4 regions of the Paenibacillus sp. SEL1 genome follow, and region 1 is predicted to be linked to each of the others. Evidence: riboswitches for the same ligand, from Rfam matches in the RefSeq annotation. Region 1 holds a riboswitch; each other region holds the start of a gene.

The links. A riboswitch is a leader RNA that binds a small molecule or an ion and turns the genes downstream of it on or off. The one in region 1 is predicted to bind cobalamin.
Region 2: it holds a riboswitch for cobalamin, as region 1 does, so the genes downstream of both, metE (5-methyltetrahydropteroyltriglutamate--homocysteine S-methyltransferase) here and ACYCSE_RS08425 (ABC transporter substrate-binding protein) in region 1, are expected to answer to the same signal.
Region 3: it holds a riboswitch for cobalamin, as region 1 does, so the genes downstream of both, cobJ (precorrin-3B C(17)-methyltransferase) here and ACYCSE_RS08425 (ABC transporter substrate-binding protein) in region 1, are expected to answer to the same signal.
Region 4: it holds a riboswitch for cobalamin, as region 1 does, so the genes downstream of both, ACYCSE_RS15935 (ABC transporter substrate-binding protein) here and ACYCSE_RS08425 (ABC transporter substrate-binding protein) in region 1, are expected to answer to the same signal.

Annotation. Positions count from the first base shown of each region.
Region 1 covers NZ_CM137723.1:1,831,772-1,839,120, reverse strand. The annotation lists gene ACYCSE_RS08430 (nucleobase:cation symporter-2 family protein) at 1-702, shown strand, start outside; cobalamin riboswitch at 1,457-1,660, shown strand; gene ACYCSE_RS08425 (ABC transporter substrate-binding protein) at 1,878-3,458, shown strand; gene nikB (nickel ABC transporter permease) at 3,474-4,403, shown strand; gene ACYCSE_RS08415 (ABC transporter permease) at 4,418-5,233, shown strand; gene ACYCSE_RS08410 (ATP-binding cassette domain-containing protein) at 5,233-6,150, shown strand; gene ACYCSE_RS08405 (ABC transporter ATP-binding protein) at 6,147-6,923, shown strand; gene nikA (nickel ABC transporter substrate-binding protein) at 7,067-7,349, shown strand, end outside.
Region 2 covers NZ_CM137723.1:1,636,650-1,643,998, forward strand. The annotation lists gene ACYCSE_RS07535 (anaerobic ribonucleoside triphosphate reductase) at 1-1,611, shown strand, start outside; gene nrdG (anaerobic ribonucleoside-triphosphate reductase activating protein) at 1,608-2,105, shown strand; cobalamin riboswitch at 2,288-2,483, shown strand; gene metE (5-methyltetrahydropteroyltriglutamate--homocysteine S-methyltransferase) at 2,645-4,963, shown strand; gene ACYCSE_RS07550 (DUF6985 domain-containing protein) at 5,052-5,585, opposite strand; gene ACYCSE_RS07555 (PadR family transcriptional regulator) at 5,966-6,295, shown strand; gene ACYCSE_RS07560 (DUF1700 domain-containing protein) at 6,288-6,839, shown strand; gene ACYCSE_RS07565 (DUF4097 family beta strand repeat-containing protein) at 6,844-7,349, shown strand, end outside.
Region 3 covers NZ_CM137723.1:1,610,944-1,618,292, reverse strand. The annotation lists gene ACYCSE_RS07440 (spore germination protein) at 1-1,002, shown strand, start outside; gene ACYCSE_RS07435 (Ger(x)C family spore germination protein) at 1,002-2,213, shown strand; gene ACYCSE_RS07430 (hypothetical protein) at 2,210-2,434, shown strand; gene ACYCSE_RS07425 (GerAB/ArcD/ProY family transporter) at 2,478-3,632, shown strand; gene ACYCSE_RS07420 (uroporphyrinogen-III synthase) at 3,734-4,585, shown strand; gene ACYCSE_RS07415 (LOG family protein) at 4,804-5,358, shown strand; cobalamin riboswitch at 5,416-5,601, shown strand; gene cobJ (precorrin-3B C(17)-methyltransferase) at 5,912-7,349, shown strand, end outside.
Region 4 covers NZ_CM137723.1:3,488,963-3,496,311, reverse strand. The annotation lists gene cobT (nicotinate-nucleotide--dimethylbenzimidazole phosphoribosyltransferase) at 1-863, opposite strand, end outside; gene ACYCSE_RS15945 (ABC transporter ATP-binding protein) at 907-1,740, opposite strand; gene ACYCSE_RS15940 (FecCD family ABC transporter permease) at 1,737-2,783, opposite strand; gene ACYCSE_RS15935 (ABC transporter substrate-binding protein) at 2,780-3,787, opposite strand; cobalamin riboswitch at 3,996-4,189, opposite strand; gene ACYCSE_RS15930 (histidine phosphatase family protein) at 4,312-5,070, opposite strand; gene cbiB (adenosylcobinamide-phosphate synthase CbiB) at 5,115-6,086, opposite strand; gene cobD (threonine-phosphate decarboxylase CobD) at 6,076-7,179, opposite strand; gene ACYCSE_RS15915 (lipoate--protein ligase) at 7,339-7,349, shown strand, end outside.

The DNA.
Region 1 (7,349 bases):
CATTTTGCTCCCGTGGCGGAAGCCTCATGGGTGAGTGTCGCGCAGCCGTTTTATTTTGGTAAGCCAGAGTTTAGCATGATGGCAGTATGTACGATGATTATCGTCAATATTGTCAGTATGGTTGAGTCTACAGGCGTTTATCTGGCAGTAGGCAAAGCGATTGATCAGAAGGTGGAACAGAAGCAGATCGTCAATGGTCTACGTTCCGAAGGACTCGCGATTATGCTTGGGGGTATTTTTAATGCGTTTCCTTATACAGCTTTCTCGCAAAATGTTGGCCTGATCTCACTCACACGCGTCAAATCGCGGAACGTTATTTTTGCTGCGGGCGGGATCATGGTTGTTCTTGGTTTGCTGCCTAAGCTGGCTGCCTTAACGACAGTGATTCCTAACGCTGTGCTGGGCGGGGCGATGATCGTCATGTTTGGCTCGGTTGCTGCATCAGGCATGTCTATTTTGTCAGAAGTGGATCTGCGGAAGGAAAGCAATCTGCTGATCGCAGCATGCAGTATTGCCGTGGGCCTAGGCTCTGCCGTTCTGCCACAAATGTTCGACCAGCTGCCGAGCTTTGCCAAAATGCTGCTGCAAAATGGGATCGTTTCGGGTTCGATTACAGCGATTGTCTTGAACATTGTTTTGACGAGAAAACAAGGGGAATCGGTCAAAAGCGTGACGGTTTCGGAGGTTCCACAGAAGGTTTGATGATTAGGAATAAATAAAGATAGCCGGAGAGAGGACGTATGCCTCTTTTCCGGCTTTTTGGCATGGAGTTATCCAGATAGTAGATACCCTTGCCGTGTGGGGACATATAGATAAAGCTTCGGGATGAAATGGGTAGCTCTAATTTGGTGCGTTTTCCAGTTTATGCGCTAGAAGAATTTGCTAGAGTGGTAGGAAGGGGCATGGTATAATCCAAATTATGGATTTTGAATAGTGGTGGATGTTTTCGGACCACGGTGCAGCTTCCCGAAAGGGGGTGAAGCCGATGGTCAACCTTGTGTCGTGCTACGATGTGTTGCGTTGGATGGTTACGTTACTAAGCCTGGTGTTTAGTATTCGTAAACTTTATCGCTGGCTACGTCGGAAATTTCGGACAAGCGAAAACCCACCGCGTAATTAGGTTAGGCGCCTAACGGTGGGTTTCGTTTGCATTAACATTTAGTTGTGCAGCGCGCCGTGGTGGTGATCCACAGCCTTTCAAGTCCTAAGAGTCTTTGCCGTTGGCGCGGCGAAGGCTCTTTTTAGTATACGGACACGGTGGTTTACTCTATACCTAATTTTAGCACGTTCATTTCGTGCACGCAATGAATAGCCATTACCTTCATTCTCGCCATATTGTTCAAATTTAAATTATTGTGCAGCCTTTATTGACAAGCCTGTGACAACAAAATAAGATCGTAATGGAAAGAAATAAAGGAAGAAAACAGGTGTGAGCCGGACGACTCTATGTACGGGGTTTTGTTGAGACCATGTGGATAGTTGTTGAGCGTGTTCACTTAAAAGGGAAGTTCGGTTGATTCCGACACGGGCCCGCCACTGTATACAGGCATCAGCAGGATACTGCTGGAGCTTTCAGAACAGCCACTGGAACTGTGAAGAACCGGGAAGGCCTGAAAGATACGCTTGGAGTCAGGAGACCTGCCTGTTTTGACATCACTGTCAGACCCACGGGATGCTGGGGAGGTGGTTAGGCGTGCTGCATACGGAATGTCTGAAACCGATCTGATCCCTTCTATGTTTTTGGAGTTGGCTTCGAGGTGTGTTTTGACATTTTATAATGAAAGCATTTCTGACTGCTGATCAAGTGGTCTGGAATGCTTTTTTCGCCTTTTGCGTTAGGTTTATATGATTTTACAAGATAGAGGGGGATTCATCGAATGATTAGCAATCGTAGCAGGCGCTCATGGTTGATATGTACAGGGGTGATGCTGTTACTGGCAGTTATGGCTCTTTCGGGATGTACTAGCAATAAGACGTCGAATAGCTCCGGCAAAGATGAGAACGCGTCAGCACAACAAACAGCGACAGGTAAAAAGCTGGTAATGGCGTATACATGGAAACCGTCAGGTGTTGACCCGCACGGAGATAATAGCTGGGATGTGATGCGATCCGGTGCAGGTGAGACACTGGTACGTTTGAATGAAAAGCTGGAGCCTGTGGCTTGGCTGGCAAAGGAGTGGAAGCAGGATAGTCCTACAGTTTGGACGTTCAGCTTGCAGGATAAAGTCACTTTTCATAATGGAAAGAGTATGGATGCAGCAAGTGTAAAAGCATCTTTGCTACGCTCTATCGAGAAAAGCCATCTGGCGAAGGATTTACTGAATGTGAAGTCCATTGATGTAAGCGGCCCGCTGGCCTTAAAGATCACGACAAACCAGCCGAATGCGGCGTTGGTGTCCAATCTAGCTGATCCATCGACGATTGTACTGGATGTGACATCGATGAAAGATGAGCAGAGTTACCCAGCGATGACAGGCGCCTTTAAAATCAAAGCGTTCAACAAGGACCAATCCTTGATCGTAGAGCGTTATGACGGATATTGGGGCGAGAAGGCACGATTGGCTGAAGCGACGATGAAGTTCATTACGGACGGGAATTCGCGCCTGATGGCGCTGCAATCCGGCGAGGTGGATGTAGCGACGGATATTCCGGTTGATAACGCAGAGGTACTGAAAAAGAACGACAAGCTACAGGTGCTGTCGGCTCCCTCCTTGCGCACCCATATGCTCGTGTATAATATGGAATCCCCAGTATTCAAGGATGCGGCGAACCGTAAGGTGGTGGACAGCCTGATTCCACGCACATCGATTGTGAGCGCCGTCATGAGGGGCTTCGGTACGGAAGCAAGCAGTCCGTTCCCGAGCATTCTTCCCTTCGGTAAAGTTGAGCGTAAAGCGCTGGACGGAACGGCGGATCAGCTGTTAACGAAGGATGGCTGGCAGAAGGACGCCCAAGGGACATGGACTAAGCAAGGCAAGCCGTTCGAGGTTACGCTGCTGACTTTTCCTCAGCGTCCAGAGCTCTCTGTTATGGCTGAGGTCATCCAAAGCCAATTGCTGAAAGAGGGAATCCAGGTCAAGATTCGCAAGGTGGAAAATATCGACGAGGCGTTGACCAAAAACGATTGGGATTTTGCTATGTACAGTATGCTTACTGCTCATACAGGAGAGCCACAATATTTTATGGACATGTTTTATTCTTCGCAAAGCGAAGCCAATGTAAGCCGTTATAGTTCCAAACCGCTGCAGAGTATTCTTAACAGCTTGAAGCTGGCGAAGGATACAGCGCAGCGTAATGCTGTGACACTACAAGCGCTGGATATCATCAATACGGATTTGCCACAGTCCTTCATTGTGCATCCTGACAATGTGTTTGGTGTGAAAAAAGGGGTAGAGGGTTTTACACCCCATCCGATCGAGTATTACTACATTACAGCGCAATCCGATATTGCGGAATAACGAGCGGCGTATCCTATGATTCGTTTTATACTGGAACGTGTGGCGCAGCTGCTCATCATTGTATTTGTTGTATCCACGCTGACTTTTGTACTGATGCGGCTGGCTCCTGGAGACCCTGCTACCATTTTGCTCACCGCGCATAATGTCCCTGCCTCTGAGGAGGCGTTGACGACGCTACGGCAGGAACTAGGCTTAAACGAACCGTTTCATATTCAATATGTGAACTGGCTGCGGGATGTGTTCACAGGGCATTGGGGCACCTCGTATGTATCCAAGGAATCCGTGCTAGCCGAACTGTGGAACAGACTGCCTGCTACTGTGGAGCTAGCTGCTGCGGGCTTTGCCGTCATGACGGTGCTTACGCTGGGGTTGGGGCTGGCTGCCTCTCTAAAAATTAGCGGCCCATTGGATCGTCTGGGCAGGCTATTCGCCCTGCTGGGATCGTCGATCCCCTCTTTTTGGCTTGGTTTTCTGTTGATCTATCTATTCTCCGTTCGCTTGGGCTGGCTCCCATCCATGGGAAGGGAGGATTGGACACATTTAGTGCTCCCAGCGCTGACTCTTGGCGCAGGTTTGGGAGCTGTGCAAGCCCGTGTACTACGCGCTCAAATGCTGGAGCTGGGTGACCGGAATTTTGTGAAAGCAGCGAAGGCTCGAGGCTTTTCCCGTATGCATATCCTGTTTTTTGAGATATTTAAGCATGCGGTTCTGCCTATAATTACACTGCTAGGTACCAATCTATCATTTATGCTGGCAGGTAATGTCATCGTAGAGACCATTTTTTCATGGCCGGGGTTGGGCAAGTACTTTATAGATGCAATTACACAGCGAGATTATCCGGTGATTCAGGGGTATGTTATTTTCGCCGTATTTTTAATTGTAGGAGTTCAGTGTTTGGTGGATGTGGTCCAGACGGCGATAGATCCGAGGCTGCGTTTGCGTTAAGGGGGAAGCTGAAAATGAAAAAGATACGGCTTTCCTTTCAAGGGAGCTTGCTGGCAGGAGGCGTACTGTTTGGTCTGATCGTGCTGCTTGGGTTATTAGCTCCATGGGTCGCTCCTCATGATCCTCTTCAAGTGGATCTTTTGAACCGTCTGGCACCACCCAGTCGGAAATATCCTTTCGGTACGGATCATCTGGGTCGGGATGTAATGTCAAGGCTAATTTACGGGATTCGGATGAGCGTGCTAATCGCATGTGCAATTACTGTAGCTACGTTATGCTTCAGTCTGCCTATAGGGTTGCTCATTGGTTATGTGCGCGGACGCGTGGATCAGCTGATCATGCGGGGAATCGACGGCGTACTGGCTTTTCCTGATATTATTTTAACGGTGGCAATTGTGGGCATTTTGGGTCCAGGTTTTGTTAACATGACCCTTGCGATTATTGCGGTACGGTGGGCGGTCTATGTCCGGTATATCCGTAGTCTGGTTCAAAAAGCCTGTCAGGAGGACTACGTTCGATATGCCCGTTTATCCGGCAATTCACACGTACGTATACTGAGCCGTTATGTATTGCCACAAGCGTTGCCGCAGTTGTTGGTTTATGCGGTATGGGATATCGGACGCGTGGTGCTGATGATCGCTGGGCTGTCCTTTCTTGGATTGGGTGTACAGCCGCCTAAGCCAGAGTGGGGCGTGATGCTGCATGATGCAACCTCGTATTTTCAGGTGGCCCCGCATGTCATGATTTTCCCGGGCTTGGCGATTATGCTGTTCGTACTTGCCTGCCAGCTTTTGGGCGACCGCTTTTCGGAAAAGGGGGCGGACAAATAGTGGAGGATCAAACAGCCCTTGGGTGCAAGGATACGATAGAACAAGTGGCAGGGCGAAGACCGTTGTTACACGTGGAACATTTGGAAATCTGCCGCACAGGCGTAGGAGCAAGCGGAAGCGGGGGCAAACTACTGCTGCGTGATGTGAGCTTTTCCATATATTCAGGGGAGATTGTGGCCCTGACCGGACCGAGTGGATGCGGCAAGAGCCTGACCGCACACGCAATCGCAGGCATGCTGGAACCAGGTATTAATGTTACGCAAGGGCGTATCTATTATAACGGGGAAGACATCCTCCCGTTCCAGGAACGGCGCTGGCAAAGGCTGCGCCGAGAGGATATTGCCCTGCTCATTCAACAGTCGCTGAGCGGGTTGAACCCGATCCGGACTGTCCGCGCCCAGCTGATGGATACGCTTAGACTGCACGGGCGGCGTCGGATGCCGCATGACCAGATGGAGCCGGGGCACGCTGATGCTGTCGCATCCCACACTGCACCGCAGCAAGTCCACCCACTGGGCGTGCTGCCACGGATGGGGCAGATGCTGAGCCGTGCCACGGAGATAGCCAGAGGAGGCGCTACTCCAGTGCGGGAGGCCTATTTGCGCTCTCTGCTCCGCAAGGTTGGATTTGCAAATCCTGAGCATATTTTGTCGTCATATCCTTTTGAACTAAGCGGAGGCATGTGTCAAAGGGTGCTGCTGGCTGCAATGTTAAGCTCCGGTCCGAGCCTCTTTATTGCCGACGAGCCTACTACGGCGTTGGATGTTATCAACCGCGACAAGATTCTGGCATTGTTGCAACAATTGAGAGAAGACTTTGATCTCACCATATTGTTGATTTCACATGATCGCCAGGGTATGAGCCGCATAGCAGATCGAGTGTTGGAGATGGGTCCGGAAGGAAGGATGAACCAGTGATGCTGGAATTGAAGAATGTGACCAAAGCATACCCTGTCCGCAAACGGAGAAAAGGTTGGTTCAGCACGCAAGATAGCGAGCAGGCCGTGAAGAAGGTGAGTCTGGAGTTACAACAGGGGGAATGTCTCGGACTGGTTGGAGAAAGTGGAAGTGGCAAAAGCACGTTGGCACAATGTATTCTAGGGCTGGAGTCGTTGACCTCAGGAGAGATTTGGCTGGATGACCAGCCCATTCACACCGGAAGGGTGAAGGATATCCATCTGTACAAACGAATCCAACTGGTCGCACAGGATTCGTCTTCCTCGCTCCATCCTCGCATGACCATACGAGATATTTTGGAGGAGCCAATCCACAACTATTTTCCCGGACGAAAAACGCAAGCACTCGATATTTGCCAGTCTTTACTGGAATCTGTGGGGCTGGACACGGAATGTCTGGAAAAATACCCAACACAACTAAGTGGCGGGCAAAAACAGCGGGTATGTATTGCCCGAGCGTTGGCGGTGGAGCCGGATATTATCTTGTTCGATGAATCGATCGCCAATCTGGATACGACAACGCAGTCTTCTGTACTGGACATGCTCAAAAGAATGCAGATGGAACGTCAGTTGTCCTACCTATTCATCACTCACGATCTCCAATCTACTCGTCAGTTTTGTGACCGCGTTGCCGTTATGGTTCAGGGGGAGATCGTGGAAATATTTAAGGAATGGGATGAAGACTTGTTACAGCATGAGTACACGCGTGCTCTGTTTCAAACGTTGGCGAATTAAGCCATAAATTTAATATTCTACAAATTTAAAAATAAATAAGAGGACGGCTTGTCGAATGTTGTTGACAAAATAGAACGTGGTACCTATTCTAAATATGATTATGATAATCATTATCACATATATAGAAAAGGGGAAATACATTGATGTCCGTTCGACACCGCAAGACTGCCACCCTTATGTTGGTGGCGCTCCTCTTATTATCCGTTGTTTTGGGCTGCGCGAAGCAGGAGAACACGCCTGCATCCACCTCAACTGACGGAGCTGCCAATGAAAAGTCGATCACGCTATCGTGGCCGCGTGACATTGGTACGATGAATCCTCACGTATATAATCCTTCCCAACTTTTTGCACAATCTATGATTTATGAGCCGTTAGTCAGCTACAAGCAAGGAGGTAAGCTGGAGCCTGCTTTGGCTGAATCCTGGA
Region 2 (7,349 bases), 200 kb from region 1:
GCTATGGCACTTGTCGCCATCATATTCCAGTCTCAGCAAAACAGCCAATTCGGAGGTGTCTCTGCCAATAAAATCGATTGGGACCTTGCCCCATACGTTGCCCGGTCCTTCCGCAAGCATCTGCGCAAGGGACTTCGGCTGTTCGAGGAAGAGGTAGAATCCAGTCTGTCTGACGACGAACTACATATGGCCAATCCCCATTTGCAAGAAGTCTGCCCTCGTTCATACGCATTCGCACGCGAAGAAACGCAGACGGAAACCCGGCAGGCTGCTGAATCGCTCATTCATAACCTGAACACCATGAGCAGTCGGGCGGGGGGACAGATTCCATTCACTTCACTGAATTACGGAATGTGCACGTCTGCTGAGGGACGGCTTGTTACTCAATCGCTGCTGGAGGCCACTATTCGCGGCTTGGGCAGCGGGGAAACTCCTATTTTTCCACAACATATTTTCCAATGTAAAGAGGGAATCAACCAGGCAGAAGGCGACATCAATTATGATTTGTTCTTACGGGCGGTAGAATGCTCTAGCAGACGGATGTATCCCAATTTTGTGAATGTGGATGCCACCTTCAACCTGCCTTTTTACCGTGCTGATGATCCAGATACCATTATAGCGACAATGGGTTGCCGTACCCGCACCATTTCTGACCGTTTCGGTAGAAACCGGCAGAGTGGCAAGGGGAATCTCTCCTTCAATACCATTAATCTGGTGCGGCTTGGCATTGAATATGGTATTTGCACAGGCAAACGCCTGACACCTGACCGTGATCGCTTTGATGCGAGACTAGAAGAAGTTATGCGCATTGCGGTAGATGGCCTAATTCATCGCTATCAAATCCAGACCAGCCAACCGGCCAAAGCCTCGGACTTTATGATGCGCGAAGGGGTATGGGAAGGTGGAGAACAACTGGCACCAGATGATAAGGTGGGAGGCGTACTAAAACACGGTACGCTTTCGATCGGGTTCATCGGGCTGGCTGAGTGCATGAAGGCACTATACGGGAAACACCACGGGGAGGATGATTTTGTATACCGCGAGGCACAGCGAATCATCACTTCCATGCGCGTGTATTGCGATCGAATGAGTGAATATCACAATTTAAATATTACATTGTTCGCTACGCCTGCCGAAGGTCTGTCGGGCAAGTTCACATTGCTGGATCAACGTGATTTCGGGATTATTCCTGAGGTAAATGATCGAGAATATTACACCAATTCTTTTCATATTCCCGTGTATTACACGCTCCCGGCTGCTCGTAAAATCAGCTTGGAAGCTCCGTTCCATAACCTATGCAACGCTGGTGCGATTTCATACATTGAGCTGGACGGTAATGCGCGGAATAACCCGGATGCGTTTCTTAAAATTGTTCAGTATGCGCTGCATCAGAACATCGGCTATTTCTCCATCAACCATCCGGTGGATCGTTGTACGGAATGTGGTTATGAAGGGATTATCGGGACAAGCTGCCCCCAATGTGGCACAGATGAGGAGCACACACACTTTCAGCGCTTACGTCGGGTAACCGGATATCTGACAGGAGATTATACCGTTCGCTTTAATGCCGCAAAACAGGCAGAAGTTCGAGACCGGGTGAAACATAAGTGAATTTGTGTGGCTACATTCCGGAATCTCTGAACGAAGGATACGGCCTGCGCACCGTTGTGTTCATTAGCGGTTGCCGTCATGCCTGTCCTGGATGCTTTAATCCAGAGTCATGGAGCTTCCGTGCAGGCGAGCCATTCACCCCCCAACGACAACAGGAGGTCATTCGTGACATCATGGAAAATCCGTTGTTGGATGGACTGACTCTCTGCGGGGGAGACCCGTTTTTCTCAGCAGCAGAATGCTCGCAATTTGTGCGTGACTTCCGCGAAGCCTGTCCCGACCGAACCGTGTGGGCTTACACTGGCTTTGTCTATGAAGATCTACTCACAGATCCGGAGCGACAGGAACTGGCACTTTTGTGCGATGTGATTGTGGACGGTCGTTTTGTAGAACAGCAAAAGGACCTGACCCTTCCCTTCCGGGGCAGTCGCAACCAGCGTCTGGTAGATGTAAAAGCCAGCATTCAGGCAGGTTATACCGTTTCATTGACATAAGGCGATGCTTACCCAGCAAGCAAGATGCTATATCTAATCTAAGACAAGCCCCCATCATGGGTAAGCTTGTCTTTTTTTCATATAGCTAACAGATTCCATTGGAGTTTCTATTGCGCATCCTGTAAGTTTCACTTATGATGGTGAACAAGTATACGAGTGCATAATTATTCGTCATACCTTAACCGCATAGCTTGGAGATAGGTGTCTGTTCTATTCAGATCAGGCTTAAAAGGGAAGCCGGTGCAAATCCGGCACGGTCCCGCCACTGTAAACGGGGAACTTTCAGCTGTTCATATATCCACTGGTCCACAGACCGGGAAGGAGTGCTGAGCGTCATGATCCGTAAGTCAGGAGACCTGCCTATTTTAACAACATCGCAAGTACCTACGGAAGATAGGGAGGTGTTAAGAGCAGTCGCCGTATTTTTGATTTTTTAATCACGGAGGCATTCTTTCCCCTACTTATTTTTAACCTTGGGGGGAAGAATGCCTTTTTTGGTACGTAAAAATAAAACAGCTACCCACTAGGAGGAAAAGTACATGTCCATTATTGAATGGCCTGAATTGTCCGGCTTAATTAGCAGTAATCTGGGATATCCGCGTATCGGCGAAAACCGGGAATGGAAGAAAGCACTGGAACGCTTCTGGAACGGCAGCATTAACGAAAGCGAACTGCAGACGGAGATGAAAAAATTACGGTTGGAGCATCTGAGCAAGCAGCGTGACAAGGGGATTGATCGCATTCCTGTCGGAGACTTCTCCTATTACGATCACATGCTGGATACATCTGTGATGTTCGGTCTAGTACCTGAACGGTTCAACTATCGTCCCGCAGGTCCGATTCCTCTGTCCGTGTACTTCGGGATCGCTCGCGGTCAGAAGGGAGCAACCGCCAGTGAAATGACCAAATGGATGAATACCAATTATCACTACATCGTTCCTGAATTGGCGAATGCAGTTCCGGTGTTCACTGAAAATAAACCTTTACAGGCTTATCGTGAAGCAAAACAAGAACTAGGTATTGATGGGAAACCGGTCCTCATCGGCCCCTATTCATTCGTTACCCTTTCCAAAGGCTATGATCGTAAGGAGCTTGCCTCTATTATAAGAACCTTCCTGCCTTTATACACCCGTGTCCTGTCTGAACTAGCAGCAGAAGGTGTTCAGTGGGTCCAAATCGATGAACCTGTCCTGACCACCTCATTCCCAGTAGAGGATCTGGGCATTATCCAGGAAGTCTATGAAGCTTTGACCCAAGCTGCGCCCTCCTTAAATATAATGCTGCAAACCTACTTTGGCAGCCTAGATCATTATGAGCGTCTGTCCGTACTTCCAGTACAGGGGCTGGGTCTTGATTTTGTGTATGATGATGGCGAAAATCTTCAGCATATATTGCAGCATGGCTTTCCTAAAGGAAAAACGCTGGGCGCTGGTGTCATTGACGGACGCAATATATGGCGCAGCGACCTGAACGCTGTAGCTGCTCTGCTGGGTCAGTTAGCAGAACAGACCACTGCCGAGCAGCTTATCGTACAGCCATCATGCAGTCTGCTGCATGTGCCAGTCAGCCTGGAGGCAGAGCACAAGCTGGACAAGGAGCTGGTGCAAGCGCTGGCCTTTGCTGATGAAAAGCTAGAGGAAATCGCCATCCTGACGGCTGCACTTGGCAAACACGATCCATCCGCACTATCCAAGCTTGAGCAAAGTGCAGATGCGGTAGCCCGTTTCAACAGTTCAGCAGCACGCGTACAGACAGCTGCCGATCTGGCCGACCTGTTGGCCAAAGAGCCTCTGTCACGCAGCGTTCCTTTTGCCGAACGTCGTGAGATTCAGCAAAATAAGCTGAAGTTGCCTCCACTGCCTACGACGACCATTGGTAGCTTCCCGCAAACCGCCGAGATCCGCAAGGCCCGCCTGCACTATCGCAAAGGAGAATGGTCTGCCGAGCAATATCGAACGTTCATCCAACAGCAAATTAAGGAATGGATTGATATCCAAGAGGACATTGGCATTGATGTGCTTGTACATGGGGAATTTGAGCGGACCGACATGGTTGAATTTTTTGGCGAAAAGCTGAACGGCTTTGCTTTTACGCAAAACGGATGGGTGCAGTCCTACGGCTCCCGCTGTGTCAAACCACCGATTATATACGGAGACGTTTCCTTCGATCAGCCCATGACCGTGGAAGAAACGGCATTCGCCCAATCGTTAACCTCCAAGCCTGTTAAGGGAATGCTTACGGGTCCTGTGACCATTTTGAACTGGTCTTTCGAACGTAATGACATTCCACGTAGTCAAGTTGCTTTACAGTTGGCTCTGGCATTACGGGCAGAGGTAGAGGCACTGGAACAAGCGGGCATCGGCATGATTCAGGTCGATGAGCCTGCAATTCGTGAAGGGCTTCCGCTGAAAAAAGAACAGCAGCAAGCCTATCTGGATTGGGCGGTTCAAGCCTTCCTTGTGACCACGGCCACCGTTGAGCCAGCGACCCAAATCCATACGCATATGTGCTATTCCGAATTTCAGCATATGATTCAGTCCATCTCCGATATGGATGCCGACGTTATATCTATTGAAACCTCGCGAAGCCACGGAGAACTGATTGTCAGCTTTGAAGATCAGGTATACGACAAAGGCATCGGTCTGGGCGTGTACGATATCCACAGCCCGCGCATCCCCGATGTATCTGAAATGCTAAGCATGATCCAGCGTGCCCTGCGCGTACTGCCATCAGATTTGTTCTGGGTTAATCCGGATTGTGGTCTGAAAACCCGTACCAAAGAGGAATCTGTCGCCGCCTTGCGACAAATGGTACAAGCGGCTCAAGCAGCCCGGGCTGCATTGGCTGTATCCAACTAATTTTTTTATCGTATCCAATCGCGCCATCATTTTCGCCTTATCCTATTCCCCTTTCCGGCCCTTTTTGCTAAAAGCCAGGAAGGGGGATTTATTCTAGATCATATAATGTATATACGCCTTGAATATGCTCCATTTTCATCTGCTTCATATGTACGCCTAAGCCATGTTCTCGATCCCAGGAGCAACTAAAATTCAAATACAGTTCATCCTTTGCCGATGAGTCGGAAATCAGTATAGACATAAGCTGTATTCGATCCAACAATTGTTCCGGGCGCTCCACATAAGGCGCATATTCATCTGGGTCCTCTCCCCATGTACTGTAAGCATTCCGGTACTTTTCCACTATGCCAGCATAATGATGGTGTATGGACTCCAACACTTGAGGATGAATAGTTGACGAATATTCCATATACTGCTCCCATGTCTTTTTTTGCAACTGTGTAGGTTCTTCTATAGTCTGTGCCTGTTCTTCGGAGTCGGCTCCCACGATAAATTCGACTTCTACTTCCGAGGGCTGCCCGCAAAAATTAACATGTACTATACCACGCAGAACAATCTCCTCAGATACATCCCAAGACTCATCATCCTGTTCCAGTTCCATATACCAGTGTTTCCAATCCACCCTTACCACCTCTTCATAAAAAGTAATCTTTAACCCTATTGAATACTTTACAATCTATCATTTTAATGAATGAAATTAAAGCGGCAGCCTATTTGGGCTTCCAGCCAGATTTCGAGGAATTTCCAAATGAAACTACTTTTTTCTACAACATTCGCTATTCAATAAAGCCTTCAAGAAAGAAAATCTGCCCATTTCGGCACAAATATTTTATTATTAAAAATTTAGTACCTTGCATTAATCAGTACATGATGTTAAATTATACCTGACTACTGTTCTATAATTAGTACCCGTGACAAATTATGCACAAACACACGTTTCTTCCCCTTATTCCGAACGACACCTATGAATCATTGATAACATCCAGGAAGGGAGCACCGCTCGTGAATGTGAACATCCAATTCAAAAAAGGGGTACTGGAACTGTGCGTTCTAGTTCTAATTGGACGCAGAGACCGTTATGGCTACGAGTTGGCTCAAGCCGTCTCCCGTCATATTGAAGTAGCTGAGGGAGCCCTATATCCACTGCTTCGCCGTCTGGTATCAGAAGGATACTGCACAACGTATTTACAGGAATCGACCGAGGGGCCTCCCCGTAAATATTATCGGCTGACTGATACTGGAAGCCATTATACAAAAATACTTACGCGGGAATGGAATGATTTTGTCCATCATGTCGCAAGCCTACTGGAGGAAGGAAATTCCGATGAATAGAAAACAGTTTCTTACAGAGGTGGAGCAGCGTCTTTCTCCTCTCCCTGCAGAGGTACGCAATGAGCTGCTTAGTGATTTGAGCCAGCATTTTGACTACGGGTTGGTCAATGGAAAAAGCGAAAGTGAGATTGCCAATGAGCTGGGTAACCCAGAGGATATTGCCCGAGAAGCGTTGGATGATCCTAATGCAGCTTGGAACGCTTCTCCTCCGCTTCGCCAGGGAAGCTTCGCACGCAATCTTTTTACTTTCTTAGGACTGCTGTTTCTCAACTTGCTGATCTCCATCCCGATTATGGCTACCCTATGGGTAGTATGGGTTTCATTGACCGTGGTAGCGGTCAGCTTCATTGCAGCCCCCCTTCTCGCCGTTACTGATTATGCGCTGAACAACACCTTTTACCCGGCCAAATTCTTTTTCTCTATCACGTTGACGGGTATAGGTCTATTGCTGCTGCCTGGAGTACGTTATCTCTTATTCCTTATGGTCAAAGGCACAGTACGATACTGGAAATGGAATCAGACTACCCTGAGGGGAGCTTACTAACAACATGAATAAAAAGTGGTTTATTGCAGCAGGTCTGTGCATTGTGATCGGTGTAGCCGGAATGGTGGCTTACGGTGCCCCATGGAGTCAACAAGTCATGAAGGAAACAACTGCGATTAACAAAAAATGGACGTTCACACGTGGTCAGCTACAGAAGCTGAAAGTGGACAGTTCTGATGATGTCTCTATTTTGTTTACTCCCGGCTCTGGCGACCAAGGTACGATACGCATTAGTGGAGAAGTTCAGACAAAGGTAGCCGACCAAATTCATAATGCCCGAATTGAGAACGGTAAGCTTACGATTCAATCGGAGCCGGCCGCTTCCTTGTCATTTCTTTCGATCACCCCTGATTTAGATCAAACGATTACCGTAGAGATGCCCTCCGGCGAAACACTAACTGACCTACAGGTAGATGCACATTCAGGGAATGTAAAACTTCAAGATGCCTCCGTGCAGAATACTTCCATCACCGCTACTTCAGGCACTGCCGAGATTACAAACCTCCAAAG
Region 3 (7,349 bases), 220 kb from region 1:
TACAGCATGACCATCGGAACAGAAACTCAAACGAGCGTCGTCCTTACTTATATTGAAGGGATCATAGATTCGAAGCTGGTGGAGGATGTAAAAAAACGGCTCAGCGATATTAAAATTGATGGTGTTCTGGAGACGGGGTATATTGAGGAACTGATTGAGGATCATCCGTTTTCACCGTTTCCGCAAATGGAATACACTGAACGTCCGGATACCGTCACTGCGCAGTTACTGGAAGGACGTTTTGCCATTTTTGTGGACGGAACGCCTTTTGCTCTGATTGGGCCAGTCACCATGTGGCAGATGATGCAAGCGAGCGAGGATTATTACGAGCGCTTTTTCATCAGTAATATGGTGCGCTGGATTCGTTTTCTTTTTCTCGTAATGGCTCTCTTTCTACCCGCATTATATGTAGCGGTGACGACCTATCATCATGATATGCTGCCGACGACGCTCATCCTGAGTATTGCGGCGGCTCGCGAATCCATCCCTTTTCCAGCACTGGTGGAAGCATTGATGATGGAGATTTCCTTTGAGGCATTACGGGAAGCAGGGATTCGTCTCCCCAAAACGGTCGGTCAGGCCGTCAGTATTCTTGGTGCGCTCGTCATTGGGCAGGCCGCAGTACAAGCAGGAATCGTATCGGCGCCCATAGTCATTGTTGTGTCGCTCACAGGTATTGCGTCGTTTACCATACCGCGTTTTAACTTTGCCATCACGGTTCGTCTGCTGCGATTTCCCATCATGCTGATGGCGGGTTTATTCGGATTGTTTGGGATCATTATTGCGACAACGCTGATTGCTACGCATCTAACCAAGCTAACCTCGTTTGGTGTCCCTTATATGAGTGGATATAGCCCATACAACCATATGGATCAAAAGGATATCGTCGTCCGCGCGCCTTGGTGGAAAATGACCAAACGTCCTTCCTGGATTGGTAAAGACAACAACAAACGAGCGAAGGAAAAGATGAATGGAACGCCCAAAAGCGAGGAGGGATGGTGATGAAGCCCAAATCGAATACACAACAAATACGTAAAGTCGCTGTGCTCTGTTGTCTGCTGCTATGCTCTGTTCTCTTGGGAGGATGCTGGGATCGCCGTGAAGTGAATGATGTGGCTTTCGTGATGGGTACCGGGCTGGACAAGGAAGGCGATCAATACCGGGTAACGATGCAAATCGCTCTACCCGGACAACTCGGATCTTCGGGCAGTACAGGAGGAGGGGGAGGTACCAGTGGTACGAAATCCTACTATTTGGAGTCCAAAATAGGCCCAAGCTTTCGAGGAGCAAGTACCGAGGAACAGCGCGGAGTTTCGCGAACACTCAATTACTCCCATCGGCGGGTACTGCTGTTCGGCGAGGCGCTGGCACGAGAAGGGATTAGCAAAATGATGGATGTACTGGCACGTGTTCCGCAGAACCGTCTGTCGTCCCTGGTTGTTATTACGAAGGGTTCAACGATGGAATTGCTTCAGGCAGATGCTCCGATAGAGCAATATCCAGCAGAAATGGTGCGTGAGCTCAATATTTCCTATATGAAAAAACCTCGTTCCGTTAAGCTGTTGATGAATTCCGTCCTGCTGGAAGGCGTTGACCCGGTGGTACCAGTAATGTCTCTGGTGAAGAATGGGCCCCCTAACCTTAAAGACAAGAAAACGAATATTCAGGTCGATGGACTGGCTGTGTTTCGCAAAGACAGGTTAACAGGAATTATTGATAACCACCTCAGTCGGTTTCTGCTTTTGGGTATGGAGCAAGCCAAGGAGACAGAAATATTTATTCCCCCTCCCAAAGGTAGAGGTTACATATCTGTACACCTCATCGAAAATAAAGTCCAAATTAAGCCCCATATTCAAGGGGATGAGATTCGAATGACCATTCATATGAACTGCAATGGGAATGTGAAGGAAAATGAGACGAGTTTCGATATTTCCAACGAGGAAAATTTGAAGTGGCTGGAGCGGCAGACAGCCGAGGAAATTAAGAGGGAGCTGGGAGAGGCTGTTCAGGTGATTCAGCAAAAGTATCGTTCAGACGTACTTGGTTTGGGCCGGGCTATTATTACGAGTCAACCGGATGAATGGAAACGGATCAAACCTCAATGGGAACAACTGTATCCCAAGGTGAAGGTCACCATAAATCCGGTCGTGCATATTGAGAATATCGGTGCGGTCACCAAACCATTCGGGGTCAAAAAGGAGCAAATCCAATGAATAAAGTATTTCTGTTACCTTTGGTGCTGGTTATGCTCTTCATGTATCTGATGGACCGTAAAAATATTCACAATGCACCAGCCATCAATCGCTGGGTCTCCCGCGTAATGTATGTTATTAGCATTGGTATCTGGATTTACGGAACATCAACGAAGAGCACCGTTTATGTGGCTACATGGCTAACCCGTTTTATTGACATGTGGCTCCCCCCTACGTTGTAAATCGTGTAATGGATGCCTGCGGGCAAAAGGAGGATGTACCTGCATGAAACAGTTCACAACCAGACAAATTGTGCTGCTTGGTGTATTGATGGAGGTCGGTATTACCCTTATACATGCTCCGGCGCAGGCAGCGGATCACGCGAATCAGCATGCTTACTGGACCTGTATAATTGCGGCTATCGTGCTATGCTTGCCGATCTGGGCGATGTTGAAACTTAAACGACGGTTCCCTGATCAGGATCTGATGCAGGCGATGGTGAGCTCTCACCCTGTGCTGGGCCGTGTGCTGCTTGCAATCTACCTTATTTTATTCCTGATCATCTTTGCACGGGATTTGAGGATTATTACGGATCTGGTGGAGGTGGTGCTTTTGCCGCTGACTCCGATTGTGGTCACTTCTCTTATTGTGCTGTTGACTCTAGTATTTATGGCTAAAGGCGGAATAAGCACCATCGTGAATATGACCGAGAATTTTATACCGCTGTTGATTGTGACGCTGTTGACCATGCCGCTTTTTTTTGGGCGTAATATGGATTTTTCGATGCTGAGACCCTACTTACATCCAGAAGTAGAGGGAGTAATCAAGGGGAGTTGGCGCATGCTGGGTTATATGGCCGATATTATGATAGTCCCCTTTGTGATTTCTGGGAAGAGCTATAATGGGCGTAGTGCGTGGTTTGGGCATTTGCTCGGAACCGCTTTTCTGACCATGCTGGTGCTGCTATCCGAGTTGGTTATTGGTGTTCCTATCTTGTCACGGCTGTTTTATCCAGCGTATGAACTGGTGCGTCAATTACAGCTAACGGACTTTCTGGATCGGTTCGACTTGTTCGTGGCAGTACTGACCGTACCGACCTTTCTTACGAAGATTGGGGTTGATCTGTACGTTACCAGTTTGGCGGTAAAACGGATGTTTGCCCAAGCCTGGGGGAGCCTGATGGTTTGGCCCGTAGGTTTGTTAGGCTATGTCTGTTCGTTTATGCTGTTCTCCAACATTGTGCAAATTTATGAGTTCAGCCGGGAGTGGACCGCGGTGATGATCATTTTTTTTGTTATCATGCCTTTGTTGCTATGGATGTTGCTCCGACCCAAATCTAAAGGGAAAGGCGGAGATGATAGGGCATCTAACGGAGAGCAGGATAGCAGTAGTCAGAAAGAAAGCCAGCATGGAGGCAGAACAGAACACGGCCACTTATAAGATTACTGTATTCATCGGAAAAGTAATTCTTATTTGTCTTTTACCCCTCTGATTGTATACTTGGTAGAAAGAAATACGACATCTACAAGGGAGGCAACAGAATGGCACAACGCATGGCAGGCAAGAGAGTCGCTCTTGCGGGTCCCCGTAAAGCAGAAGAAATGGCGCTGCTAGTTGTGAAGATGGGGGGTGAGCCAGTACAGCGCCCGGCCCAGGGTACCGTTTTTCTGGATGATATCGAGCTGCGCAACGCTGTTGTATCGTGGGTGAAGCACCCTCCAGACTGGTACATCTTCACGACAGGTATGGGGCTGGATGCCCTGTTCGATATGGCAGAGGATATGGGCGTGGCTGAGCAGATTATGGAGCTGCTGCAATCTTCCAACATTGCAGCGCGGGGCTACAAGACGGTCAATGGACTCAAAAAGCGTGGCTTTACGCCAGCAGTACGAGACGAGGACGGAAGTTTGATCGGATTGACAGGAGCTTTCGCCCCATACGATTTGAAGGGGAAGGAAGTATTGTTGCAACTGCATGGCGATCCAGCCCCACGGTTGGTAAAGTGGCTGGACGAGCAGGGGGCAGTGACCCGCCAGGTACTTCCTTATAAGCATATCCCACCTGAGGAAGCAAAATTGCAGGCGTTACTGGAGGATGTTATCCATCGTAATGTTGATGCCGTTACGTTCACGAGTGGCCCGCAAATTCGATTTTTAGCCCAATATGCGAGAGAGCAAAATCGAATCGAGGATTTACTGGAAGCTTTCCGTGAGGATGTGATTGCTGTATCAGTAGGGAAGGTGACTGCACAGTCCATTGTGGAAGAAGGGATTGATCGAGTCGTGTTTCCAACCGAAGAACGCATGGGCGCGATGATGGTGGAGCTGGGCAAATATTTTGAGCATAACGATTCGGTGCATGGCTGTGGTCTGAAGATCATGAATGGTCATTGAAATGAGATGGAAATGAGATAGAAATTATAAATATAGTATGCTAAAAATGAACTTATATTTTTGGATAAAGCGTAAAATAAAGATAAGGGCCTGCGAGGTCTTTATCTTTTTTTTTGTTGGACATGCATCGACAAAGATTTTTGTTATAGCGAAAATATTTAGCTAATATAATGAATAAGTTTCGATGCATGATACTTAGGACAGGAGCTGAGACGTTAATGAATTCTATTTGTGTATTTGCCGGGTCCAGACCTGGACATTCATCGGTATATGTTGAAGCGGCAGGCAAGCTGGGAGAAGCCATGGCTCGCCATCATATCCGTCTGATCTACGGTGGCTCCAGTAGGGGGCTGATGGGAGAGGTGGCGGATGGAATACTGGCGGGTGACGGTCAGGTCACTGGCATTATGCCCACCCTGTTATTTGATGCAGAGATCATTCATCAGGGAGTTACCGAGTTCATTGAGGTAGCAAGCATGCATGAGCGTAAAGCGGCAATGAGCGAGATGGCCGATGCGTTTATTGCCCTTCCGGGTGGCTTGGGAACCTTTGAGGAGCTGTTCGAGGTATTGTGCTGGGCGCAAATCGGCATTCATCGCAAGCCGATTGGGCTGCTGAATGTGAATGGATATTTTGACCCGTTAGTAGAAATGGTGCGTCATAGCGTGCAAGAAGGGTTTACCGGGGCTGAGCATCCAGCGTTATTAAGTATCTCTGCGGACCCGGACGAATTGCTACATATGTTAAAAAATAAAGCAGAGAACTTGAAATAAAGCGTTTTTCGTGCTTGCACAACTGATTGAGGCAAGGTTATGATAAGACCCATAATCAAATAGCGGACAGACAAGGTGCCTTTGCGGTTGAGCAAAGGGTAACAGGGAATCGGGTGCAAATCCCGAGCGGTCCCGCCACTGTAAGGAAGAGGATTTTTTTAAATGGTCACTCGTGAAAAACGGGGAAGACGAAAGAATCTGTTGATGCCAAGCCAGGAGACCTACCTTGATCTGTATGCACCGTTAACCTTCGCGGAGAGGATGGGTGTACGAAATCAGGAAATCAGGCACACGTTGCTTTTTCCATGTTGGTTAGAGGTTTGCGTGGATATGAACGTGCAGCAGCGTTTGAAGCGTAAACAGACAGGTGGAAAACAACGGCAGGCTGGAGGAAGACAAATAGTGTCTTCTTACGCTGTTTTTTCGTCTGATGAGAGATACGTACATAGAAACCCCATCCGGGCAGGATGGGGTTTTTTGAGTTACACGATGTGCATAAATCATTGAAATAGATAGGATAGCTACCCTGAAAAGGGTGAATAGGAGGAGCACGATGAGCCCATTAGGAAAATTGCTGGTGATTGGATTTGGACCAGGAGATATGGAACATATCACAAAACGGGCGCTGGATGCGCTGGCCGAAAGTGAGGTCATTATCGGCTACAATACCTACGTTGATTTGATCCGTCCGTTGTTGAACGGACAGGAGATTGTACGCACAGGGATGACAGAGGAAGTGAGCCGTGCGCAGGAGGCGGTTCGCCAAGCAGAGATGGGCAAGAAGGTAGCTGTCATTTCCAGTGGAGATGCAGGAGTCTATGGTATGGCAGGGCTGGTGTACGAAGTGCTGATGCAAAAAGGCTGGCGACGCGAGGACGGGGTTGAGGTAGAAGTCGTGCCGGGGATCTCGGCTATTCAGTCCTGTGCTTCACTGTTGGGGGCGCCAGTGATGCATGATGCTTGCACGATCAGTCTGAGTGATCATCTGACCCCATGGGAAACGATTGTGAAGCGTGTAGAAGCAGCGGCTTCGGCCGATTTTGTGATTGCATTATACAACCCGCGCAGTGGTCGGCGTACCCGCCAGATTGTGGAGACGCAGTCCATTTTGCTGCGTTACCGCGATCCGCAAACTCCAGTTGGGTTGGTGAAAAGTGCTTATCGTGAACGTCAGCAAGTTATTGTAACGACGCTGGAAGATATGCTGAATCATGACATCGGGATGCTGACAACTGTAATCATCGGCAATTCCTCGACAACGGTGTATGACGGCTTGATCGTGACTCCGCGCGGATATCAGCGCAAATACACGCTGGATGCGACCGAGCAAGCGCTCAAGCCGCATCAGCGGCTCCGCACGGAAGCGGAGCCGTGGTCGCTGGGCGCACAAGAGGCTGCACCGCAGGCAGGCGCAGCCCCGACTACGCCCGCTGGACCCTCCGCGAGCGGCGCTGCGGTTGCGACGCAGGCACGCCCGCAAGCGATGGCTGCCGTGCAGGCAACGACCGCTGTGCAAACCGGCGCAGCAACCCCGGCATCGCTGGCGGCAGAGGCACTAAGCCGCCTCGCTGTCGGCGGCAAGTTGCCCGGCGCAGCCAACGCTCGCTGGAGCGGGCAAGCGCCTACCGCCGAGAGCACCGCCGGAACGTCAGCGGTGGCCGGAGCGGGGGCCCCGGCCGGGATGGCGACAGGCGGCTTTGGCAAGCCTGCGCTATTTGAGGTGGGCGTTTCCCCGGGTGTGGGAAACAAGAAGTTCACCGCTCGCCAGATGGCGCTGCTCGCCGAGGTAGCGGGTGATGACGGCGAGCTGGAATACACGCCAGATCATCAGATCGTGCTGCGCGTACCGTGTGCAGACCCCGAGGAACTGGTCGGACGGCTGCGGGATGAACGATTCATTGTCATGCCGATTGGCGATGTGTTTAAGGTGAAGGCGTGCGACTTCTGCAATATGGAGAAGGATGACGCTGTGCCTGTGGCTGAGCATCTAC
Region 4 (7,349 bases), 1.7 Mb from region 1:
GCGAGCATGTACGCAGCGCTAGCAGGCGCAAGTGCACGCGCTGCAAGGGCGGCTGCGCCTGAAATAAAGCCGTCCAACACGACTGGACAGCGATGTGCGGCTGCGCCGAGGATGACTCCTGCCAAGGCGGCAATCTCCAGACCGCCGACCTTAGTGAGCACGTCGAGCGCATCATTTGCATCTGGCTGGTTCACCTCCAATGCGCGGCAGACAACCGATATTTTACGGGTAAGTCCAGCCATATCTACACCCGTTCCCCGGCCTACGATAACTTCCGGCTCTAGCCCGGTAAGAGCACATACGACCGCAGCGCTGGCTGTCGTATTCCCGATGCCCAGTTCTCCGGTAACGAATAGCCGTGTGCCACCTTTGACCGCTTCTGCTACGGCTTCAGCTCCGGCCAAAACCGCCTGTTCCGCTTCCGTACGCAGCATTGCTGGCCCTTTAGCTATATTCGAAGTACCCATGCGTACCTTACGGTCCACCAGATTCGCGTGAGCGACATCCGCATTCACGCCAACATCTACCACCTTGACATCTGCGCCCGCATGGCGTGCCAGCACATTAATTGCCGCGCCACCTGACAGCATGTTATACAGCATTTGCTGTGTAACCTCAGCCGGAAAGGCACTGACTCCCTCTTCACACACCCCGTGATCCGCAGCCATGACCATAACCGTTTTACGATCAAATTCAGGCTTGTCCACTCCTGTAATTCCTGCTAGCTGAATGGCCACACTTTCCAACTTTCCAAGACTTCCCGGTGGCTTCGTTAATTGGTCCAAATAGGCTGAAGCTGCCGAGGCCGCCCCCCCATCCGGCTGGGCAATGCTATCGATCAGCTGACGCAGCTTGTTGTTCATACCTTCCACTCCCTGCTCTTTTTAAGTGTGTTTCATCGTTTATTTAATCTGCTGTATCCGAAGCACTTCTGCGCAGCAAGAGCTGCGGCACACCGCTATCAGGATGCGGAAGCATCACAGGCTCAACACCGTATACTCGTCGAATCCGATCCTCGGTTAATAACTTCGATGAAGCTCCCAATCCTTCAACCATTCCATCCTTGAGTACAAGCAAATCTTCGCAAAATTGGGCTGTCAAGTTAAGATCATGCAAGACCGCAATGATCGTCACACCCGTTTCTTGGCGCCAATCTGCCAACAGTTCCATAAATTCAAGCTGATAGCGCAAGTCCAGATAGGTCGTAGGCTCGTCCAGCAGCAATATTCGTGGCTCCTGTACCATTACTTTTGCCAAAGCTACACGCTGTCGCTGTCCCCCACTCAAGCGGTCCAATGCTCTGTCCGCCAACGTGGTAAGACCCAATCGCTCCAGCACGCGATTCGTGATCGCCTCCACATCAACACCCTTTTCCCTGCCTAACCAGTCCTGATGAGGAAAACGTCCCATTTCTACGACTTCCCTGACGGTGTATCCCACTGGAGGAAGCCCTTCCTGTTGGAGTACGGCTATGAGTCGGGAAAGCTCCTTTCTGCTGTAGCTACCGACCTTTTTGCCATAGATATGAACGTTTCCCGAAGTTGGCTGATCTACACCCGAAAGCAGATGCAGCAAGGTCGATTTTCCACTTCCGTTCGGACCAATAATCCCCCACCAAGTTCCTTCGTCGACGCTCCAGCTTATATTCTTTAACGCATGGAACTCTCCATAGGCACGTGTCAGACCCGCTACCTCTAATGCCCGATCCCGCACCTTCTGTGATTCACTTTGTTCTGTCACAGCAGTTCCCCCCTGCGCAGCTTCTTGTTCCGGTACAGGAGATATGCGAAGAACGGTGCCCCAACAAAGGCCGTCATCACGCCCAGAGGAATTTCCGTGGGGGCTAACAACGTGCGAGCCGCCGTATCCGCCCAAGCCATAAAAATGGCTCCACCGAGCGCAGATAATGGAACAATCATCCGGTAATCAGGACCTGTCACCAGACGAATGATATGCGGTACAACAAGTCCCACAAAGCCAATCACTCCACATACCGAGACAGCGGCAGCTGTCAGCAGCGTGGAAATGATCAGAACAGATAGCTTCGTCGCATCTACATGAACTCCCATGTGAGCCGCCTGACGTTCACCCAAAGCCAAAATATTCAGTACACGTGCCCGGTTCCATAGAAATACCAGTCCTATGACCACATAAGGTAAAAGGATTCCTGTATATGACCAACCGCGCAGGCTAAGACTTCCCATCGTCCAGTACAATATTTCATTGACCGTCTCCTTCGACATGGCTGTCAGAAAGGAAACAACCGCTCCCAGAAAGGATTGCATCACTACACCCGACAAAATGAGACTTTGTGTCGGAATTTTTCCACCTTCCCGTGCCAACGTCAGCACCATCCACAGCGTCAGCATTCCGGTCGTAAATGCCACTAGCGGCAGCGTCCATATGCCAACAAATGAAAATTGAAGGCCCCAATAGATCAGTACTGCCGCTCCTACCGAAGCCCCCGAGGATACCCCCAGTGTATACGGATCAGCCAAAGGATTACGCAGCACACCCTGAAATCCGGCTCCCGCCAGCGCCAGCGCTGCTCCTACCAACATTCCTAGTAACACTCGTGGCAATCTGACCTTCAAAATAATCTGCTCTGAGGATGTATTCCAATCCGGTGTAAATGTATCGCCTAACCACGGAAGGTGGTTAACCAGAATGCCCGTGATCTGGCTGACCGGAAGCTTGGCCGAGCCGATGCCAAGACAGAGCAGCAGCGTCAGCAACAGCAAGACAAGACCTGTCCCTCCAAAGCCGATCAGTTTACGGTTCATTTGAAAATTTCAGGATACACGCCCTTGGCCACTTCCTTGAGACCTTCCGTTACGCGTGGACCCGGACGACTGATCAAATTATCATCCACGGCAAACACCCGGTTGTGGCGAACAGCCGATATTTGATCCCATCCACTGCGAGCTTTAATGATTTCGCCGAGCGTTTGGCCAGTTTTGTCGTCCTTGACACTTTTGCTGTACAAAATCACGTCAGGGTTCGCAGCAATAATATTTTCCTCACTAATTTGGTACCACCCCTTCTGCGTGGCACCTACATTTTCGCCGCCCGCCAAAGTAATCAGCTCGTCCATAAACTCACCTTTACCAACTGTCCAGCCTGGTGAAAACTCGACGTATACCCGCAGCTTCTGCCCTTTACCGATATTTTTAACTCCTTCTTTCACTTCCGCTACATCTGCTCTCATCTTGTCAGTCACCGCTCTCGCATCTTTCTGATGATCGGTGATTTTTCCATACAATTCGATGTTAGCTATGACATCTTCAACTGTCTTCGGTTCCGTTTTAAAAATCATAATTCCCATGTCGCGCAGCTTGGTCGTAGCCTGTTCACTAAGTGATATCCCTGCAAAAACGACTTCCGGGTTAGCAGCAATGATCGCCTCTTCGTTCGGTTTCATAATACCGCCTACTTTAGGCTTTTTCGTAGCTGCTTCCGGGTAATCAGAGTAGTCGGAGACGCCAACTATTTCCTTATCCAGCCCGATGGCGAACAGCGCCTCGGTTTCTGCCGGGGAGACGGAAACGATTTTATCCGGCGCTTTTTTGAATGTAAATTCCTGTCCTGTTGCATCCTTAACTGTGAGTGGGTAAACTGTTTTGCCCGGAGGCTCTTGTGCGGTTACGGTCTTTCCTGGCTGCTGTGCAGAAGTCTGATTCTCTTTATTTTCAGCATTTTTTCCATTAGCGCCACATGCACTCAGCACAACTGCCAAAATCAGAACCAATAGACCTGTTGTCCAAACCTTTATTTTTTTTCCTGCCATGATATGCACCCCTTCATAAAAAAATCGTTAAGAGCGTTACTTGAGCATCATCAGATATCTTCTAAATCCAGCCTTCTTTTCCTATCAAAAAACCCCCGCATCCTTATATCAGGACACAGGGGTCACGTTAGCGCAGATCGTGCGCAGGCGGCAGCTTCTTTCCGCACGGACAGTCACTGCGAACACGTCATCCTTTCCTCGAAGGATTATGGTGACAGGCGGACGGGCAGGTATCCTGACTTATGGTAAGATGCATGTCCTGAAATTCCTTCATATGCTTAGTAGCACATAAAGCAGGACTAACGGGCATGTTTCCATTTACAGTGGCGGGACCGCGCCGGACTTACACCGACTTCCCTTTTAACAGCGCAGGCAAGGGAAACCATAGTTTCATCACACCGCGCCGACCTCGTCTGCTGGATATTTGATGTAGTGGTAGTCAAGCCGTTCTTTTACTTGATGATTATAGGTTAAAATGAGGCGGCTTACAACCCAAACAGCCTCTTTATCCACTGGTGCCTAACCTAACGAGGGAGCATTTCCGCTATGTAATTGTGCGGTCCTGCCAGCCTCAATTGAATCCTAAATGCTTCTCCCGGCTTCGGATTCAGACTCCAAAAATCATGGCCCGGTATCAGCATACAAGCTAACTGACGAATTACGCCACCATGCGTAACGACCAAAACAGAGAGCGGCCCAGCAGTCAAATCCATGGGTCGAACTTCCATAGCAACACGCCATTCATACAGAGAGTCAAGAAATTTCCGCAAACGATTCACAAAATCTGTCCAAGACTCTCCTCCAGGAGGGGTTATCCGTTGCGGCTCATCAATCCAAGCGCGATACAACGACACATCCTTGAGCATGTCATACGTTTTTCCATCCCACTCGCCAAAATGAAGCTCTCGCAGACGTGGTTCCATCATAGGAGACATAATAGATAGGGAACCTCCAGACGTCAATTCTGATTCCGGCACAATGATCTGCAAGGTCTGGCGACATCGCATTAAATCGCTGCAGTAGATTCGAGCAAAGGACTGCCCCTGCAATTCTTCTTGCAAAGGCTTTAATTCCTGTTCTGCTCCCGGTAGCAAACCTAAGTCGGAGTGTCCCAGATATCGACGTTCCTTATTCCATAAGGTTGTGCCGTGACGAACTAACACGAGTTCCATGTCCCAATGCAGATCTTCTTTAGTATCATACGGCACCTTATCCTCCTGTGAGTTCGGACTTTGTACGTATTCTACCGTCCTTTTTGCTGCTATATCTTGTTTCAAGATCATGTCACTTCCTGCTCGATCATTATTCAGTGTGTTACTCCTCACCCTCATTGCACCCATCCCAAGGCAAAACAACCTGCGGCTCCTAACAAACACAATCCTACGAACATACTGGACACGGCGAACATCAGCTGGATTGTATGCCGTATATCTTTCGACTCTAGCGGTCGTATCCAATCGCCCATGTATGCACGAAAGGAGCGCACGCCATGATACACATTATAGCCTCCAAGACGAATCCCCAGTGCTCCAGCAACAGCTGATTCCGGGAAGCCACTGTTCGGGCTTGGGTGCAGACGAGCGTCTCGCTTGACTGTGCGCCAGCTTCTTGCAGCATCTCGCTTGTACATCCACGCCGCTACGACAAGCATTGCCGCTGTCAGGCGTGCTGGAATGTAGTTAGCCACATCATCTAGACGCGCTGAAGCCCAGCCTAAATGCAGATACTTTTCATTTTTATAGCCAACCATGGAATCTAGCGTATTCACAGCACGATAAGCCAGCGCCAAGGGTGCTCCCCCGATCAAGGCATAAAAAAGCGGCGAAATAATCGCGTCCACGATATTTTCAGCGACCGTTTCAACCGTACCGCGTACAATCTCAGGCTCATCAAGCTGTTGCGTATCCCGCCCGACAATCATGCCCAGCTCCCGCCGTGCTGCTGCCAGATCATCCGCCTGCAACGCTCGGTATACTGCCATTCCTGCATCCTTTAGTCCTTTGGAAGCAATCGTGGTCGCAATCAGCACCATTTCTGCGCCGACAGATAACCACGGATGAATCCAGGCAAGCAAGTGCAACAGCGCCCAGGCAAGCGCAAAGGAGCCTCCCGCCACAATGAGCGGAAGCAGTATGCCCGCACGTTTTAGCCCTCGGTCACTGCGGACCTGGCGACGAATCGCTTTTTCCAATGCTGAAATGGCATGTCCCATACCGATGACTGGATGCGGCAACCACCTCGGATCACCGATCAGCCTGTCCAAAAGGTAGGCTGCCAGGATAATCAAGCTAACTGTCACGCCGCTGCTCCTCCTCCAGCACTTCACCCAATACAGACAGCAGCCTGCCGTTGGCTTCTGCATCCTTGACCGCAATCCGAAAATGGCTCGTCGTCAGTCCCGGATACATAGCACAGCTACGTATAAGAATTCCACGTTGTCCAAGCGCCTGCTGAATAGCCGATGCGCTCCACGTACCCGGCGCCCTTGCCAGCACGTAATTGGCTTCGCCGGGAACGACACCGCAGCCCCATTCCGCCAAGGCGGTCAACAGGCGGTTGCGCTCCGCAGCAATCAGCTCCTGTGTTTGGCGCTCATATGCTTGCCCACTTCTCAAACACGCCTCCCCAGCCAGCAACGCCAATCCATTCACACTCCAGGTCACCTGTTTGGCCGTCATTCGCCGGATATAGTCCGGATGAGCAATCGCATAGCCCAATCGCAAGCCAGGAATGGCATAAAATTTGGTCATTGACCGGATCAAAATCACATGAGGATAGCGATCCAGCACAGGCAGCAGTGAGTTTCGCCGTTCCATCGGAATAAAATCAATGAATGCTTCATCCACCACCAGCACGGTACCCGTTGTGCCAGCCGCCTCTGCCAGCTCGCATAGCTCCTGCTCACTATATTGCACGCCATTTGGATTATTCGGCTGTCCGAGGAACAAAACATCTACCTGCTCCATGAGCTGAAGGATGTCCTCCACGTCCGCCTTCCATTGAAGCGAGGCCTTCCCATACACCCGGTTGACCTCGGCTCCGAATTTGCCAGCCAGCTCGGCATATTCCGAAAAACACGGCTCCACTGTACCCACACGCTTAGGAGCTAGTCCCAATAGTAGGAGAGCCATGCTTTCAGCCGCTCCGTTTCCGATACTTAGCGACTCCGGTGGAACATGCAGTCGCCGTGCGAGCATATTTTTAAAATTCCGATGCCCAGGGTCTGGATAGCGAATCACAGTGTCAAATGAGTGTTGCAGCGCCTCAAGCACCTCTGGCGGTGGACCAAGCGGATTAATATTTGCACTAAAATCTACAAAATCCGCAGCAGCTCCGCCAAAAGTCGCGGCAGCTGTCTCCCTGTCTCCGCCATGACCGTAAACCTCTATCATTGCCTCTCATCCTTTCCGCCCGTTTCCAATCATTTAGCTCCATTATGAGGCTGCTTTTTGCGTCCCGTCAATGCAAATGAGCTTTTGTACATGGCTCACTTGGGTTACAATAGAAGGAGGCACACATAAATTACACAGTTTATATACGGAGGAATGGACATGCTGTTCAT